Regions from separate parts of the Marinobacterium sp. xm-a-152 genome, predicted to be linked through region 3. Evidence: predicted binding sites of a transcription regulator. Region 3 holds the regulator's gene; each other region holds the start of a gene.
The links. Region 3 encodes sigma-54, which starts transcription at its own class of promoters, with help from an activator protein. Its sites were predicted from a motif close to TGGCACNNNNNTTGCTNT; they were not measured.
Positions count from the first base shown of each region.

Region 1 (5,746 bases), on a different contig from region 3:
CGTGATCAGCTTCTAGAGCGTCCAGAGCTTCTTCTAGTGAAGAACAAACCTGTGGGATCTGAGCAGCTTCTTCAGCTGGTAGATCGTAAAGGTCTTTGTCTGCTGCATCGCCAGGGTGGATCTTGTTCTGGATACCGTCAAGACCCGCCATCATTAGCGCAGAGAACGCTAGGTATGGGTTAGCGATTGGATCAGGGAAGCGTGTCTCGATACGACGGCCTTTAGGGCTAGTTACGTATGGGATACGGATAGAAGCTGAACGGTTACGAGCTGAGTAAGCTAGCATAACTGGTGCTTCGAAGCCTGGAACAAGACGCTTGTACGAGTTAGTACCTGGGTTACATAGAGCGTTAAGCGCTTTAGCGTGCTTGATGATACCGCCGATGTAGTAAAGAGCTTCTTCAGATAGGCCCGCGTATGCGTCGCCAGCGAAGATGTTAACACCGCCTTTAGATAGAGACTGGTGAACGTGCATACCAGAGCCGTTGTCACCAACGATTGGCTTAGGCATGAACGTAGCTGTTTTACCGTAAGCGTGAGCAACGTTGTGAACTGCGTACTTAAGAATCTGAACTTCGTCAGCTTTCTTAACAAGGGTGTTACCTGCCACACCGATTTCACACTGACCAGCAGTTGCTACTTCGTGGTGGTGTACTTCTACGTGCAGACCCATCGCTGTCATCGCGTCACACATTGCAGCACGAAGATCGTGTAGAGAGTCTACTGGTGGTACTGGGAAGTAACCGCCTTTAACGCGTGGACGGTGACCTGTGTTACCGCCTTCGAATTTGCTGTTAGAAGACCATGCAGCTTCTTCAGAAGATACAGTGTAGCCACAACCAGACATGTCAGAGTGGAAGTGAACTTCGTCAAATACGAAGAACTCTGGCTCTGGACCGAACATAGCGCTGTCAGCGATACCTGTTGATTTCAGGTACTCTTCTGCACGCTTAGCAACAGAACGTGGATCACGCTCGTAACCAAGACCTGTAGCAGGCTCAACGATGTCACAACGGATGATGACTGTTGCATCTTCAGAGAATGGATCAACGATAGATGAAGAGTCATCTGGACGAAGGATCATGTCAGAGTCGTTAATACCCTTCCAACCTTGGATAGATGAGCCATCAAACATTTTGCCGTCTTCGAAGAAGTCGTCACCCATTTCGTGAACTGGGATAGTTACGTGCTGCTCTTTACCTTTAGAGTCTGTAAAGCGAAGGTCGATCCACTTCGCGTCAGTTTCTTTGATCAGATTTAGTGTCTGTTCAGACATTATGGCTCTCTCCATTATCAGATATTGCCAGACTAGTAGCCTTGGGTTTAAGCCTGCACCATGCAAGCTCAGTCTTCCTAACGAGCTAGCAAACAGTATGCCAACTCGAAAAAAGTCTTTATTTACGGTGATTTACCGCATCAGCAACGAATCACCAATGACAATAAACGCACCAATTTGATGCACACCTAAAACATACGCACCACAATGGTGCTTTAAACTATTACTAGTCTGTCGATGTGTGCCAATATGATACTCCAGCCAAAAAATTTTGCACTAGATTCGCTTCTAACAATTGTTCATATGGTCCAAATTTATTGGCTATTAATTCGCCTTGATCACGCTCGACGCGTATAATCCGCGCATCTTTAATTAATGAGACTCACCTCGTGATCGAAAATCTTCGCAATATCGCCATCATCGCACACGTCGACCATGGCAAAACCACCCTAGTTGATAAACTTCTAGAGCAGTCAGGTACCCTTGGCCGTCGTGATGAAGGCGCTGAGCGCGTCATGGACTCAAACGACCAAGAGAAAGAGCGTGGCATCACCATCCTTGCCAAAAACACCGCCATCACTTGGAACGACTACCGCATCAACATCGTCGATACTCCTGGGCACGCCGATTTCGGTGGTGAGGTAGAGCGTGTTATGTCGATGGTTGACTCGGTCCTTCTGCTTGTTGATGCAGTTGATGGTCCAATGCCACAAACACGCTTCGTTACTCAGAAAGCCTTTGCACGCGGCCTTAAGCCAATCGTTGTTATCAACAAAATCGACCGTCCTGGTGCACGTCCAGATTGGGTTATGGATCAGGTTTTCGAACTGTTCGACAACCTAGGCGCTACCGATGAGCAGTTGGACTTCCCGATTGTCTACGCCTCAGCGATCAACGGTATTGCGGGTGATGATCACGAAGCTATGGCTGACGATATGACGCCTCTATTTGAAGCGATCATCAAGCACGTTGATGCGCCTCACGTCGATACAGAAGGTCCATTCCAGATGCAGGTCTCTGCGTTGGACTACAACAGCTTTGTCGGTGTTATCGGTGTGGGTCGTATCTCACGCGGTAAGATCTCTACCAACACGCCTGTTAAAGTCATCGATTCACACGCAAAAATGCGTTCAGGTCGTATCCTTAAGATCATGGGCTACCACGGTCTTGATCGTGTCGATGTCGACAGTGCACAAGCAGGTGACATTGTCTGTATTACCGGTCTAGACGAACTCAACATCTCAGATACGCTGTGTCACCCAGATGTTGTTGAAGCACTACCAGCACTCTCTGTCGATGAGCCAACCGTCTCTATGACATTCCAGGTCAACGACTCTCCGTTTGCCGGTAAAGAGGGCAAATTCGTTACCAGCCGTAACATCAAAGAGCGTCTAGAGCGCGAATTGATTCACAACGTAGCACTGCGTGTAGAGCCGGGTGATAGCCCTGAGAAATTCCGTGTATCAGGTCGTGGTGAACTTCACCTATCGGTACTGATTGAGACCATGCGCCGTGAAGGCTTCGAACTTGGCATCAGCCGTCCTGAAGTAATTCAGAAAGAGGTAGATGGCGAAATCCACGAACCTTACGAGATCGTTATGATCGACGTTGAAGAGCAGCACCAGGGCTCGATCATCGAAGAGCTAGGCATGCGTCGCGGTGACATGACGAATATGGAAGTTGACGGCAAAGGCCGCTGTCGCCTGACCTTTATGATCCCTTCTCGCGGTTTGATCGGCTTCCGTAGCCAATTCCTAACCATGACGTCTGGTACTGGTATCATGAACTCAATCTTTGACCACTACGGTGTGGTGAAAGAGGGTGAGACGGTGACTCGTAACAACGGCGTACTGGTTTCGATGGTTAACGGTAAAGTACTGGGCTACGCACTCTTCTCTCTTCAGGAGCGCGGTCGCCTCATGATCGGTCCAAACATTGAAGTGTACGAAGGCATGGTCATTGGTATCCATAGCCGCTCGAATGACCTAACGGTTAACCCAACCAAAGGTAAGCAGCTAACCAACGTCCGAGCCTCAGGTACTGATGAGAACATCGTGCTAACGCCACCTATCCGCTTTACTCTAGAGCAGGCTCTAGACTTCATTGAAGATGATGAGTTGGTTGAAGTAACACCTGAGAACATCCGTATTCGTAAGAAGTTCTTGAAAGAGCATGAGCGTAAACGCGCTAAGCGTTAATTAATTTGCAATAAATGCAAAACATAAAACGGTGCCAATGCAAATTGAGCACCGTTTTTTTATATTCAAACGAAATAAACGGAGTAAACTAAAGTCCAAGAAATCTTGAAGTGACAAACTAGGAACCACCTAATGACCAACAGCATTTTTTACCGGGTCAGCCCTATTCTTTTTTCAATTATTGGTATGGCGCTTAGCCACAACCTATTCTTTATCATCCTCCCTTTAAGAATGCAGTCGGCGGGCATTGAGTCTTCACAAGTCGGTATTGCTATGGGTATGTTTGCCGCCGGCTCTATCCTGGCAGGGATGTTTGGGGCCAAAGTCGTCAACCGCGTCGGTCATATCCGCGCCTTTGCAACAATGGCTGCAACACTGTCGATCGTCTCAATACTGCACACACTTCTTGAATCGTTCATCATCACTTCCCTGTTAAGGGTCGTTGCAGGCTTCTGCTTCATCACCAGTTTTATTACTCTGGAGAGCTGGCTTAATGTCACCAGTGATAGCAGCAACCGCGGTAAACTGTTCAGTGTCTACCAGATATTCTTTGCTGTCGGATTCGGTTCAGCACCTTTTGTGATGAACATTTTCGAAGAGAGTGATTTTAGACTGTTCGGTATTATCAGCGCCGTATTAGCGATCGCTCTGATTATTATGTCGATGTCACGCATGCCAGCACCCGAGCTACCTGGCCGAAGCCGCCCAATGTCATTTGGGCAACTATGGAAGGTCTCTCCATCAGGTACTCTATCTTGCCTGGTGGCGGGTTCTATTGGCTCCGCAAGCGTATCACTGATCGCTCTATACGCTTACGATCGAGGCTTTAGCGGCACACTACTATCAATCATTTTAGGCTCCTATTTGCTTGGGGGCCTCATGACACAATACCCAACTGGCTGGTTTGCGGATCGTTTCGATAAACGTACGGTGGGCGCTGTATTAATGATGATTGGTGTCGGTGCAAATGCCGTCATCATTATCGATTTTTACAGCGCTCTACCCACCTGGTTCGTCACCTTCTTCTTCCTACTGTCAGGGGGCGCTGGGGCCGCTATTTTCCCGCTAGCTGTGACACAGGTGTTCGACCACATCGACAGTAAAGAGGCGATGCCTGCAACCAGTATGATGCAAATTCTATTAGGCGTCGGTGGTGTCGTCGGCCCTATCGTGGCGGGCGCTATGATGGAGTGGTTTAGCTCTGTTTGGCTCTACTTCTACGTCATTTCACTGCATCTACTGCTGATGCTCTTCTTATTAGTGCGTAAGCTCTTCTTGCGAACCGAACGTCTAGAACCCGCTCAGCCCTACCAGTTCACAACCAACCCTGCATCCGTGCCTCCTCTTGAGGAGTACGTGGCTGCAGAGATTGCAGAGCCGGCGCTTAAACTGTTGATTGAGGCACTCAAACAGAACCCGAAAGATCCTCAGCACCTAATAAAAACTGCACTGGAATCTGCTCACCTAAAAGCAGAAGAGGTAGCATTACAGATGGTATTAAAGCTGCCCAAACGAGCGGGTGAGTTAACCGAACACTTAGTCACAATCTATCCAGAGAATCGACTAAAGGTAGCTAAGTCATTGACCGACTTCTTTGATCTGCATAAAACCCGTATCAATTACGCCATTGTGGGAGGGCTTAAAACGGATGCGAGCCCACAGGAGATATTTGAGATCGATCGATTAATTGAGCTGCGTAAGAAACGCCTAGAAGATGCGGGGTTACCAGTAGAATGAGAACACTCTACCCAGAAATAAGTGCCTACCACAGCGAGCAACTGGATGTAGGCAAAGGGCACAGCCTCTTTTTAGAGCTTTCAGGCAACCCCAATGGCGAGCCTATTCTGTTCGTCCACGGCGGGCCAGGCGGTGGTTGTTCGCCCGAGCATCGACGCTTTTTTAACCCAGAACATTACAAAATCATTCTATTTGATCAACGCGGCTGTGGGCGCTCGACGCCGCATGGCAGTTTAGAAAACAACACAACGGAACACTTAATCGCTGATATTGAAAAGATTCGTACCCATCTCGGCCTAGATAAGTGGGCACTATTTGGCGGTAGTTGGGGTTCTACGTTAAGCCTTGCCTACGCACAATCTCACCCAGAGCGAGTCAATGCACTGTTTCTAAGAGGTATATTCCTCTGTCGACCTAGAGATATTCAGTGGTTTTACCAAGAGGGAGCAAGCTATGTATTCCCTGACCATTGGGAATCATTTATAGCACCGATACCGGCCGATCAGAGAAACGACATGGTCAGCAGCTACTATAA
Region 1 covers NZ_WBYI01000016.1:288-6,033, forward strand. Annotated here, with positions in the region: gene glnA (glutamate--ammonia ligase) at 1-1,276, opposite strand, end outside; gene typA (translational GTPase TypA) at 1,666-3,474, shown strand; gene XMA152_RS12340 (MFS transporter) at 3,607-5,211, shown strand; gene pip (prolyl aminopeptidase) at 5,208-5,746, shown strand, end outside.
Region 1: glnA (glutamate--ammonia ligase) is a predicted target of sigma-54. The motif match lies at 1,362-1,379, and genes of this name have one in related genera.

Region 2 (5,746 bases), on a different contig from region 3:
GCACCGCACTCAAAGCCAGACGCATATCAAATCGATCCAACAATGGGCCAGAGACTCGACCCTGATATCGATCGATTAGAGCCTGAGAACACTGACATCGCTCAGTCCCATCAGCGTAGTAACCGCAGGGGCAAGGATTCATCGCCGCCATCAAAGAGAAACGCGCAGGGTAGGTCAGCGTGCCCGCCACTCTAGAAATACTGACCTCACCGGTTTCAAGCGGCTCTCGCAGAACTTCCAGAACAGAACGGGGAAATTCTGGCAGCTCATCCAGAAATAGAACCCCTTGATGCGCCAGTGAGATCTCACCCGGCCTAGGGGAAGATCCACCCCCCACCATCGCCCGTGATGATGCACTGTGGTGCGGTGCTCTGTAGGGTCGTTCACCCCGAAACAATCGCTCGACCGGCAAACCCGAGACCGAATAGATACTGGCCGTTTCGATACAACTGGATTGCGAAAGTGGCGGTAGGATCGATGGCAGTGCTTGGGCCAACATACTTTTACCACTGCCCGGAGGACCGCTCAAAAGCAGGTTATGCATTCCACTGGCGGCCACTTCCAAGGCACGACGGGCCATCGGTTGTCCCCGAACTTCTGAAAGATCTACGGGGTAACTCGGCGGATAATGAACTGGGGGTTGAGGGTCTATTTCAGGTAGCTTTTCAGCACTCAACGCCTGACATAGATCGTACAGCGTCTTAGCTGAAAGTTGTTGCTTAGCACCCGCGAGAGAGGCTTCTTGGCTATTATCGGGGGCAATAACAATCAGTGAATCCGCTTCAGCACAGGCATAGGCGGCCGGAAATAGGCCTCTAATAGGGTGCAGTTTGCCGTCCAAGCCCAATTCTGAGTAGAGCTCTGCCTGCTGCAGGTGAGTTGTTTTAAGCTGATTGGATGCCAACAGAATGCCAAGCGCAATGGCTAGGTCATAGCGTCCGCCCTCTTTGGGGAGATCGGCCGGTGATAAGTTAACGGTGATTCGTCGTTGCGGGTATTCAAAGCCGGCGTTTAACAGTGCACTGCGCACACGCTCGCGGCTTTCACGCACCGCGGTCTCTGCCATACCCACAATTGCAAAGGAGGGTAAGCCTCCTGAAAGGTGCACTTCAACGCGAACGCGAGGTGCCTCGATACCGAGCTGAGCTCGGCTATAAAGAGTTGCCAATGCCATGACGCCATCCTTGGGTCCTGCAGTTGGCCTAGCGTTGCTTTAGGACTCTTTTGACTCCAACTCAGCAACCATCGCTTCCAACTGCTCTAATTTTTCTCGAGTTCGCTGAAGTACAGCGGCCTGAGCGTCAAACTCCTCCCGAGTGACTAAATCCAGTTTAGCAAAACTTGATTGAAGTACAGTTTTAATTTGCTGCTGCATCGCCTCCTGACCTGGAAGTGATGAGTTACCCTGAAGGAATTGGGTCATCGTCTGACTTAGGTTTTCAAACATCTTAGGATCAAGCATCTCAGCCCCCTTTAACATCGATATGCGTCTCAATAGATGCACTATACCAGAACCCTTTTAAGACAAGCGTCTATGATCACTATTTTAGCCTCAATATGGCGCACCAAAGTAGTGCATGCACTTTTGTGGTGCATACTGGCGTGCACTATAAAGGTTGATAAAACGGTAAAGAGACCCATGAAAAATTTATAAGTCAATGTTTTATAAGTTATTTTTAAAAGTTGGCACAAGTTTCGCAAATAGAGTTCACAGGAAAAAATTAATCCTCCCTTTTCACATTAAGGAGAAATCTGATGAAACTAGTGTCAGCCGTAATTAAGCCATTCAAGCTTGACGACGTGCGCGAAGCGCTATCAGAGATCGGTGTACAAGGTATCACCGTGACTGAAGTTAAAGGCTTTGGCCGTCAAAAAGGCCACACCGAACTCTACCGTGGTGCAGAGTATGTTGTGGACTTCCTACCTAAAGTTCGCCTAGACGCTGCTGTCTCTGATGAGATCGTAGATCAGGTTATCGAAGCGATCACCAATGCTGCGCAAACCGGCAAAATTGGCGACGGTAAGATTTTTGTTTCAGCGCTTGAACAAGTTGTTCGCATCCGTACCGGTGAGACCGGCGACGAAGCTCTATAACGTTTTGATTTTTGGCCTTATTGGAGGGCATAACAATGGAAGAACTTTTGAATACAACAGCTGGTGATGTTACCCAGCTGAAGTACGCACTCGATACCTTCTACTTCTTGGTGTGTGGTGCGCTGGTTATGTGGATGGCGGCAGGCTTCTCAATGCTAGAAGCAGGTCTTGTTCGTTCTAAGAACACCACTGAAATTCTAACTAAGAACATCGCGCTATTCGCGATCTCTTGCATCATGTACTTCGTTTGCGGTTACGCGATCATGTACGGCGGTGACTACTTCCTATCTAGCATCACGGGTGACGGTGTTGCCGATGAGTGGACCTACGCGCCATCAGCTGACTTCTTCTTCCAGGTGGTATTCGTTGCAACAGCAATGTCTATCGTATCGGGTGCAGTGGCTGAACGTATGAAACTATGGGCGTTCCTAGCGTTCGCGGTTGTGATGACAGGCTTCATCTACCCAATGGAAGGTTCTTGGACTTGGGGCGGCAACGCTGTATTCGGCATGTACACTCTAGGTGATCTTGGTTTCTCTGACTTCGCGGGTTCAGGTATCGTCCACATGGCAGGTGCTGCAGCAGCACTAGCAGGTGTCCTAATGCTTGGCGCACGTAAAGGCAAATACGGTAAGAACGGTGAGATCAATGCGATCCCTGGTGCTAACCTACCAATGGCAACACTGGGCACATTCATCCTTTGGATGGGTTGGTTCGGCTTCAACGGTGGTTCGGTTCTAGCAACGTCTGACGTTGAGAACTCAAACGCAGTTGCCGTTGTCTTCATGAACACTAACGCAGCTGCGGCTGGCGGTGTAGTAGCAGCACTAATCACAGCGCGTCTACTGTTCGGCAAAGCGGACCTTACAATGGCACTTAACGGTGCACTAGCAGGTCTAGTAGCGATCACAGCAGAGCCTTCAACCCCTTCTGCACTACAAGCTCACATCTTCGGTGCGATCGGTGGTGTTCTGGTTGTCTTCTCTATCCTAACGCTGGATAAACTAAAAATTGACGATCCTGTCGGTGCGATCTCTGTACACGGTGTTGTAGGTCTTCTTGGTCTACTACTGGTACCAGTAACTAACGACGGTTCTACTTTCTCTGGCCAGATCATCGGCGCCCTAACAATCTTCGTATGGGTATTCGTTGTCAGCCTAGTGGTTTGGGGCATCATCAAAGCTGTGATGGGCATCCGAGTGACTGAAGAGGAAGAGTACGAAGGTGTCGATATCTCTGAATGTGGTATGGAAGCCTACCCAGAGTTCGTCACTTCACGTAAGTAATAGGAAACTCAGTTTCTGTTGAAACCCGGGGTGTAGCGATACACCCCTCTTCTCAGCCCTACCCCCAGGTAGGGTTTTTTTCGTTTCTGGACAAACAGGTTGATCAGGAAACTTGAAGGTTAAACCATCCATGTACATAATGGATGAAAATTTACAGCGAATTGGGACAGTTTTGCCTGCCCAGTTCAACAAGGAGAAACTATGAAACTGGTATCGGCAGTTATCAAACCGTTCAAACTGGATGATGTGCGCGAAGCGCTGTCTGACATTGGTATCCAAGGTGTTACAGTGACTGAAGTTAAAGGCTTCGGTCGTCAGAAAGGTCACACAGAACTTTACCGTGGTGCCGAGTACGTAGTGGACTTCCTTCCTAAGGTAAAAATTGAAGTCGCGATCGACGACGACATGCTAGATCAAGTCATTGAAGCGATCAGCTCTACGGCCAATACTGGCAAGATCGGTGATGGTAAAATCTTCGTTATGCCAGTTGAGCAAGTGGTACGTATTCGTACTGGCGAGACGGGTTCAGAAGCGCTTTAAGCTTCGATCCATTTCAAAAATGCCGCTACCGATCAGTTCGCTAGCGGCATTTTTATATCTACTTGAAGCCCCGTTGGCGCGAGGTTTTGGAACTGAACCTCCCCACCGACGCGTTCAGTCGCTCGAGTCACGATACTCAAACCCAAACCGTAACCGCCTGAGTTGGCCCCACGTCTAAATGGCTGCCCAATCGAATCTAGAATCGATTCTGGTAATCCGGGTCCATTATCAACCACTCGAATCGTTAGCCTGCCGTTATCAGTAGCGACAGATACCTTAATCAACGTACCCTGTGGCGTGTGATTGATGGCGTTATTCAACAGATTGCTGACGACTCGACTCAGTGGTTCACTCCGAATGGTTGCTCCATCAGTGACATCAAGTGATAGGTCGAATTGATGCTGTGGGCCGCTGACACGGGCGTCCTGCACCAGATCCCGACACAGCAGTGCCAGATCCAAAATTGGTGCAGTCGCTTCGGCATCTCGAGCTCGGGCCAGTGTGAGTATTTCAGAGATTAAACCGTCTAATTTAACGCACTCTTTATTAATGCGTTGCAGGGTACGATCATCCTCACCCCACTTCTGCTCTGCCAAACCTGCTGCCGCCTGAAGACGGGCTAAAGGTGCTCGTAGCTCATGAGAGACATCCTGCAGAAGATGCCGTTGGCTATCGAGCGTCTGCTCAACGTAATCAACCATCTGGTTAAACTCACGTGCCAGCTGGCCCAGCTCATCGCCTCGTTTGACGAGCTTACCCTCGGCTCGACTGCTTAAATTACCCTGTTGATGAAGGCGGCGAACAAACCCCTTCAAGTCGTTAATCGGTCTGACGACTAACCACGTGACCAGAAGGCTGCTGCCAAAGGAGACCGCAATGACCCACAAAACTTGGAAGGAGAGTAAGAACCCCCACATCCGTTCAAACAGCTCTTCATTTCGTTCGGGTGGGAAGTAGACGAGGTATGGGGTGCCATCAGCAGCGATGATCTCTGTCACCATTGCATCCTTGGGTTGTGACCGTCTACCTGACGAGTAGATCAGTTGATTGGATCGCTTCTCATAGATCCAAAGCGGTAGACGTCGGCGCTGCTCTTTACGTTGCATCCCATACTGATAATCGGAGATTAACTGCTCTGCGATGATAGTCGCTTTCTGCTTTTGGCTCTCGGTGCGATCGGGAGTATCAGTGACAGAGATGAACAGGGTCAAGCTGATAAGAATACCAAGCGTGCTGACCAGCCAGACGGCGCCGAAGATGCGCCAGAATAGATGTTGATACCAGCGCATTAACCCTCCACCCCAACGACCATCTGGTAGCCTTCACCACGGACTGTTTTAATCATCTCGGCTAAGCCAGGCTTTGCCTGCTCAAGCTTCTGTCTAACACGGCTGACGTGGACATCGATCGATCGATCGTAAGCCGTTAATTTGCGGTGCAGTACCTGTTCGGTCAGCCACTCTTTTGACGCGACCTGCCCAGCACGCTCCATCAACAAAGCCAGCACATTAAATTCAGCTGCGGTTAGCTGTAACTCTATCTCATCAACACAAGCCACTCGACGAGCTGGGGTAAGATTCACTGCCCCAACCGAAAGCGTCTGTTTGTTAGTCTCCTCTTTAACGGGAACAGACCTGCGTAACACGGCACGAATACGCGCCAGCAGCTCGCGCGGGTTGGCCGGTTTAGACAGGTAGTCATCAGCCCCCATCTCTAGTCCCAGGATGCGATCAATATCATCCCCTTTACCGGTCAACATGATGACAGGTGTAGAGACCTTAGGACGAACCTGCTGCAGCAACTCAAGTCCAGATAGGCCAGGCATC
Region 2 covers NZ_WBYI01000002.1:201,066-206,811, forward strand. Annotated here, with positions in the region: gene XMA152_RS02540 (YifB family Mg chelatase-like AAA ATPase) at 1-1,174, opposite strand, end outside; gene XMA152_RS02545 (accessory factor UbiK family protein) at 1,214-1,462, opposite strand; gene glnK (P-II family nitrogen regulator) at 1,756-2,094, shown strand; gene XMA152_RS02555 (ammonium transporter) at 2,130-3,380, shown strand; gene glnK (P-II family nitrogen regulator) at 3,582-3,920, shown strand; gene XMA152_RS02565 (HAMP domain-containing sensor histidine kinase) at 3,953-5,209, opposite strand; gene XMA152_RS02570 (response regulator transcription factor) at 5,209-5,746, opposite strand, start outside.
Region 2: glnK (P-II family nitrogen regulator) is a predicted target of sigma-54. The motif match lies at 1,685-1,702, and genes of this name have one in related genera.

Region 3 (5,746 bases):
TCATCGGAAGCGTTGAGAAATTTTTTAACCGGTTCATCTTTCCCAGAGAGAGGGCGCAACTCTACAAACCAGTAGGGGTTAGGAAGCACCCTGACGTCAAAGCTGAAATCAACATCTAATGGAACGCCGTGCTTGAAGCCAAAGGATTCAAACTGCAAAGAGAGCGCTTGCTCTTTACGCTGTGCTACCCTCAATTTAATGGTGTCACGCAGTTCATAGAGTGAAAGCCGAGTGGTATCAACTCTCATGTCTGCAGAACTTGCGATGGGTTCAAGCAGATCTCGTTCTAAGGCTATTGCCTCTTCCAGTCCAATATCTTGGTTGCTCAGCGGGTGTTTTCTTCGAGTGGCGCTGTACCGTTTCAATAGGGTCGCTTCTGATGCGTCAAGATAAGTGATCTCGATGCCTATATCTTCTCTAGCCCTCAAGGATTCCATGATCTCTGGGAAGGCTTTTAGGTCGGTATGCTGGTTGCGGGCATCAATGCTCACAGCAATCAGGGGTGCGGTATTCTGGTCGTTAAGCATCTGCTCGACCAACGCTGGCAATAGCGTCGCTGGTAGGTTGTCTATGCAATAGAACCCAACATCTTCAAGTGCTTGCAAGGCGGTACTCTTCCCTGAACCACTGCGACCCGAGATAACAACGACTCTCATGATTAGACCTTTGATAGCTCAGTTGCTTTATTGAGTAGGGCCTCAGAATTCGTGCAGTCTCTAAGTGAATTAAGGGCTTCGGGCTTGCTGAACAGCTCGGCTAAACCAGCCAGTGTCTTAAGGTGCTCATCATTTCCATCATCGGGCACGATCAGTGCGCAGACAAGATCGACCGGCGCTGAATCGATTGAATCAAAATCGACACCGTCATCAAGTGTGATTAAGCAGGCGGATGCTGTTGAGCAACCTGGGATCCGACAGTGTGGTATACCCACGCCAGAACCTATTCCTGTACTGCCTAACCGTTCACGATTGAGAAGGCCTGTAAAAATTTCATCTTCTGTCACGCCATCAACTGAAGAGGCCAGCTTTTCGCTGGCCACTTGTAGAAGGCGTTTTTTACTGGCGACTGACTCCCGGCAGGCGGTTGTTTCAGTCGTCAGTAGGTCACCTAGTTGCATGTTGTCGTTCGTTTATTTGTGAGATTTCATTTTTTCTTTATGCTTGATGATTTGGCGATCAAGCTTATCCACTAAGCCATCAATCGCTGCATACATGTCATCATGCTCATCAGAAGCTACCACTTGGCCACCGGCTAAGTGAACATCAGCCTCGGCTTTTTTACCCTGCTTTTCGACACTGAGAGTAACTTGTACATTCTGAATGTTGTCGAAGTGACGTTCTAGCTTATCGAACTTGTTACGTACGTATTCACTTAGAGCTTCAGTCAGGTCCACGTGATGACCAGTAATATTTATCTGCATATGACTTCTCCTCGTCTTAGGCGGAGTGAAAAAATGAGGCCGCCCACCTCAATTAAACCAAACGCTTTCTCTCATTTGAAGGTGGAATGTTGAGAACTTCGCGATATTTAGCAATGGTTCGTCTTGCAACATTCACCCCCTCTTTATCTAGTAGTGTAGCAAGCTTACTGTCACTTAGTGGCTTGCGAGGGTCTTCTTCTGAAATTAATTTTTTAATGATTGCTCGAATCGCAGTTGATGATGCACCACTGCCGTCACTGGTAGCCACCTGACTCGAAAAGAAATATTTCAATTCAAAGACACCGCGCGGGGTGTGCATGTATTTTCGAGTTGTAACACGGGAGATGGTGGATTCATGTAGATCAACGGCTTCAGCAATGTCGTGAAGAATAAGAGGCTTCATCGCCTGTTCACCCTGTTCAAGAAAACCGATCTGTCTGGAAACGATCTCCGTTGAGACCTTTAAGAGGGTCTCGTTGCGGCTTTGTAAACTCTTTATGAACCAGCGTGCATCCTGGAGATGGTCTTTTAAAAATTGGTTCTCCGCGGAGTTGTCTGCACGTTTAATCATGCCTGAGTAGACATCATTGATACGTAACTCAGGAACTACGTCGTTATTTAAAGTGAGTGTCCACTCCCCAGCGCGTTTACGCACGATCACGTCCGGTACGATGTAATCAGTATCACCCAGATCTAAAGAGTCTCCTGGTGTTGGGTTAAGTGATTGAATCAACCTAACCACCTCTGACAGTTGCTCCTCTTTGAGCCTCATACGGCGCATCAAAGATTTAAAATCTCGACTGCCCAACAGGTTTAAATAGTCGGTCGCTAGGCGCAGTGACTCTGCGCGCCAAGGTGTCTCTATGGGTAGCTGTCTTAACTGGATTTTCAAACACTCTGCAAGATCACGGGCACCGACACCGGGTGGGTCAAACTGTTGAATGCGGTGAAGTACTGTCTCCACCTCATCCATTTCCACTTCAAAAAAGAGTTCAGGTAGTTCCTCTTGGCAGTTAAGAAGAATGTCCTGCAGATCGGTGATCAGATAGCCACGATCATCGATAGAGTCGATAATCATCTCAGCAATGTATCGATCAACATCGCTGAAATTAACCAGATTCAGTTGCCAGTTAAGGTGGTCTTGGATGGTTTCAACCGCAGCGTCATTATCACCTGGCATCCAATCATCATCACGATTGGAATTTGAAGAGCTTTGGTAAGTATCGTCCCATTGACTGTCGGTTGAAAGCTGTTCAGGGATGTCATCAGTAGACCAGCTATCTTCCGGCTGAGACGATTCGAACGTCTCTTCGATCTCTGAATTAGATTGGGTCTCATCTAAGGTTGATGACTCTTTTTGCTCAATGCTTTGAGAGTTCTCTTCACTCTGATCTTCTTCATCGGCTACCTCCAGTAGTGGGTTACTATCGAGTGCCTCTTGAATCTCTGTCTGTAGCTCTAAGGAGGAGAGTTGCAGCAATTTGATCGCTTGCTGCAATTGTGGGGTCATGGACAGGTTCTGTCCGACTTTGAGCTGTAAAGAGTGCTTCATTAAAATGATAATTACTTAAAAGTGTGAGAGTTACAAGCGAAAATCATTGCCCAGATAAGCCTCTTTAACGGCTTGATTCATCATGATCTGCTCAGGCTCACCCTCTGCAAGAATGTTACCCTCACTAACGATGTAAGCCCGTTCGCAAATGTCGAGAGTCTCTCTGACATTGTGATCGGTTATCAGGACGCCAATACCTCGATCTTTAAGGTGCCTGATGGTCTGTTTGATGTCGCTGACAGAGATGGGGTCTACACCAGCAAAAGGCTCGTCCAGTAGGATGAAGTCAGGGTCGTTTGCTAGGGCTCTTGCAATCTCAACTCGGCGTCTCTCACCCCCAGATAGGACCATCCCTTTGGACTCTTTGATGTGAGTGATATGGAACTCTTCTAGTAGAGATTGAGCTTTCTCGTGTTGTTGATCTTTGGTCAGGTCTTTTCTCTGCTCCAGTATGGCCATCAGGTTATCGTAGACACTCAGCTTTCTGAATACAGAGGCCTCTTGCGGAAGATAGCCTAAGCCGCGTTTTGCGCGCTCATGAATAGGCATTCTAGTGACGTCGTCGCCATTGAGACGAATGTTGCCTCGATCCGCTCTGACCAGACCTACAATCATATAGAAGCAGGTTGTCTTACCCGCACCGTTGGGCCCAAGCAATCCGATAATCTCACCAGGCTCAACAGTGACGGACACATCTTGAATAACAGAGCGTCCTTTGTAGCTTTTGGCTAGGTGAAGGGCTTCGAGTGAACTCATGGTTAATTATCTTTTTTAGGCTGAAGAACCATTTTGACACGCTGGCTTCCGCTCTCACTGCTAAAGGCTTTTACTTTAGAGTTCGCCATGTCGTAATTAATTTTGGCGCCAGTGAACTCGTCACCACCCTGAGTCACTCTGGCGTTCCCCGTAATTAACAGCAGTTGAGAGCTTACTGTGTAATCTAGAGTTGAGCCCGTTGCATAGGTAATCTCTTGGTCCAGTTGAGGGCGTTGTTCGAAGTAGGCTGGAGCACCTTTTGAGATAATCTGATTGATGGTGTCATCATTACCACGTAACAGATCGACGGTTTCACCTTTAAGCACCATTGATCCCTGGGTGATGATGACGTTGCCTGTGTATCGAGTGACTCCTTTGGCCTCATCAATATTAGCTGAGTCTGCCTCTACGTAGATGGGTTCGTCTCGATCGGTTGGCAGCGCTAAAGCTGATCCACTAAGAACAACTGTAAAGGCTAGAAATAGGTTACTGGTCAGTGCTCGAAGCGACATAGGCCCCCCTCACGGTTGAATGAAGATCTAAGGTGTTTAATTCCGTATTCAGTGTCATGCCAACCCCTTTGGTTGAACCCTGGTTGTTCAGAAATTCGACGGCTACATCACTGGTCGCCAGATTCTGTTCTGGAAAGTAGCTCAACTGCTCTGTGAAGAGTGCAGTGTCTTTCTCAGAATCTGGATTATGGTGAAGCTCTACACTGCCTTCAAGGTCTAGTTGACTGTTGTCGTCAGCAAAAAAGCCCAGATCAGCATTGATGGTGTGTTCAGTCGTGCCATCTTGGCGATAGCCTACTGAGAAAGGTGTTGTTAACTTCATCTGTTCTGAGTTAACTAAATGCTCTGCTCGCGGAGTGTGGGTGACAGAGCTTAGATTGCCCGCTTCAGACCAACGAGTAAGAGTGGCGTCTATTACAAAAAAATCAATTCTGTTCGGGTTCTCTTTTAGGAGTACGCCCTCTTCAATATCGCCTTGATTCAATAACAGTGTGAAGATCAAAAAAAGAGCAATCAACGTCGACGCAATGGCTAATCGAATTTTCGCTCTGAGATTAGTGATCACTTAAACCGCTCCAACGCGCCGTCTAAGGTTCCTTGGCAAGCCATAATCAATTCACACAACTCACGTGCAGCTCCGCGACCGCCTGATTGAGTCGTAATATGATCGGCGTTCTCTTTAACGAGCCAGTGACCATTCGGAACGGTGACGCCAAAGCGAACCGCTTTTATGGCCGATAAGTCAGGCAAGTCATCGCCGATGTAGGCCGTGTTTGAAGCGTTAAATCCGGTGTTTTTCCAAAGCTCTTGAAGTGCGGTTAATTTATCTTCTCGGCCTTGCTGTATGTAATTAATACCCAGTGACTCAGCGCGTTGGATGACTTGATTAGATTGTCTACCGGTAATGATGGCGGTTTTTACGCCGGATTCCGTTAACAGCTTTATGCCAAGGCCGTCCAGTATATTGAAGCTCTTAATCTCACTGCCATCGGCTAGGAAGCTAAGATTGCCCTCGGTCAGTATGCCATCAACATCCATCACCAGTAGTTTAATGGGTTTGATTAGTGCTATCTGTTCTTCTGTTGGATTGGGACGCATTAGATGACCCCTGCTTTTAACATATCATGCATGTTCAATGCCCCAGCAACTCTCCCTGTCTCATCTAAAGCAATGAGTGCATTAATTTTTTTATCTTGCATGATCTGTAAAGCTTCGGCGGCTAACATCTCAGGCGTCACCGTTGTGAAACTCTTTGTCATGACAGAGTCGATTGAGGCTTGATTCAGATTAACGCCCTGGTCAATGGCACGGCGGAGGTCCCCGTCGGTAAAAATGCCAAGAGGTTGGAGTTCTTCATCCACAACGGTTGTCATTCCCAGGCGTTTTTGGGTGATCTCCAAAAGCGCTTCTTGAATGGGAGTGCCTGGTGCAACTGAGGGAACTTCGTCTCCAGAGTGCATTAAATCACTCACTTTCAACAGCAGTCGACGACCCAGCGCACCGCCG
Region 3 covers NZ_WBYI01000007.1:66,886-72,631, reverse strand. Annotated here, with positions in the region: gene rapZ (RNase adapter RapZ) at 1-656, opposite strand, end outside; gene XMA152_RS08305 (PTS sugar transporter subunit IIA) at 659-1,117, opposite strand; gene hpf (ribosome hibernation-promoting factor, HPF/YfiA family) at 1,130-1,420, opposite strand; gene XMA152_RS08295 (RNA polymerase factor sigma-54) at 1,473-2,972, opposite strand; gene lptB (LPS export ABC transporter ATP-binding protein) at 3,003-3,728, opposite strand; gene lptA (lipopolysaccharide transport periplasmic protein LptA) at 3,731-4,240, opposite strand; gene lptC (LPS export ABC transporter periplasmic protein LptC) at 4,215-4,805, opposite strand; gene XMA152_RS08275 (HAD family hydrolase) at 4,802-5,338, opposite strand; gene XMA152_RS08270 (KpsF/GutQ family sugar-phosphate isomerase) at 5,338-5,746, opposite strand, start outside.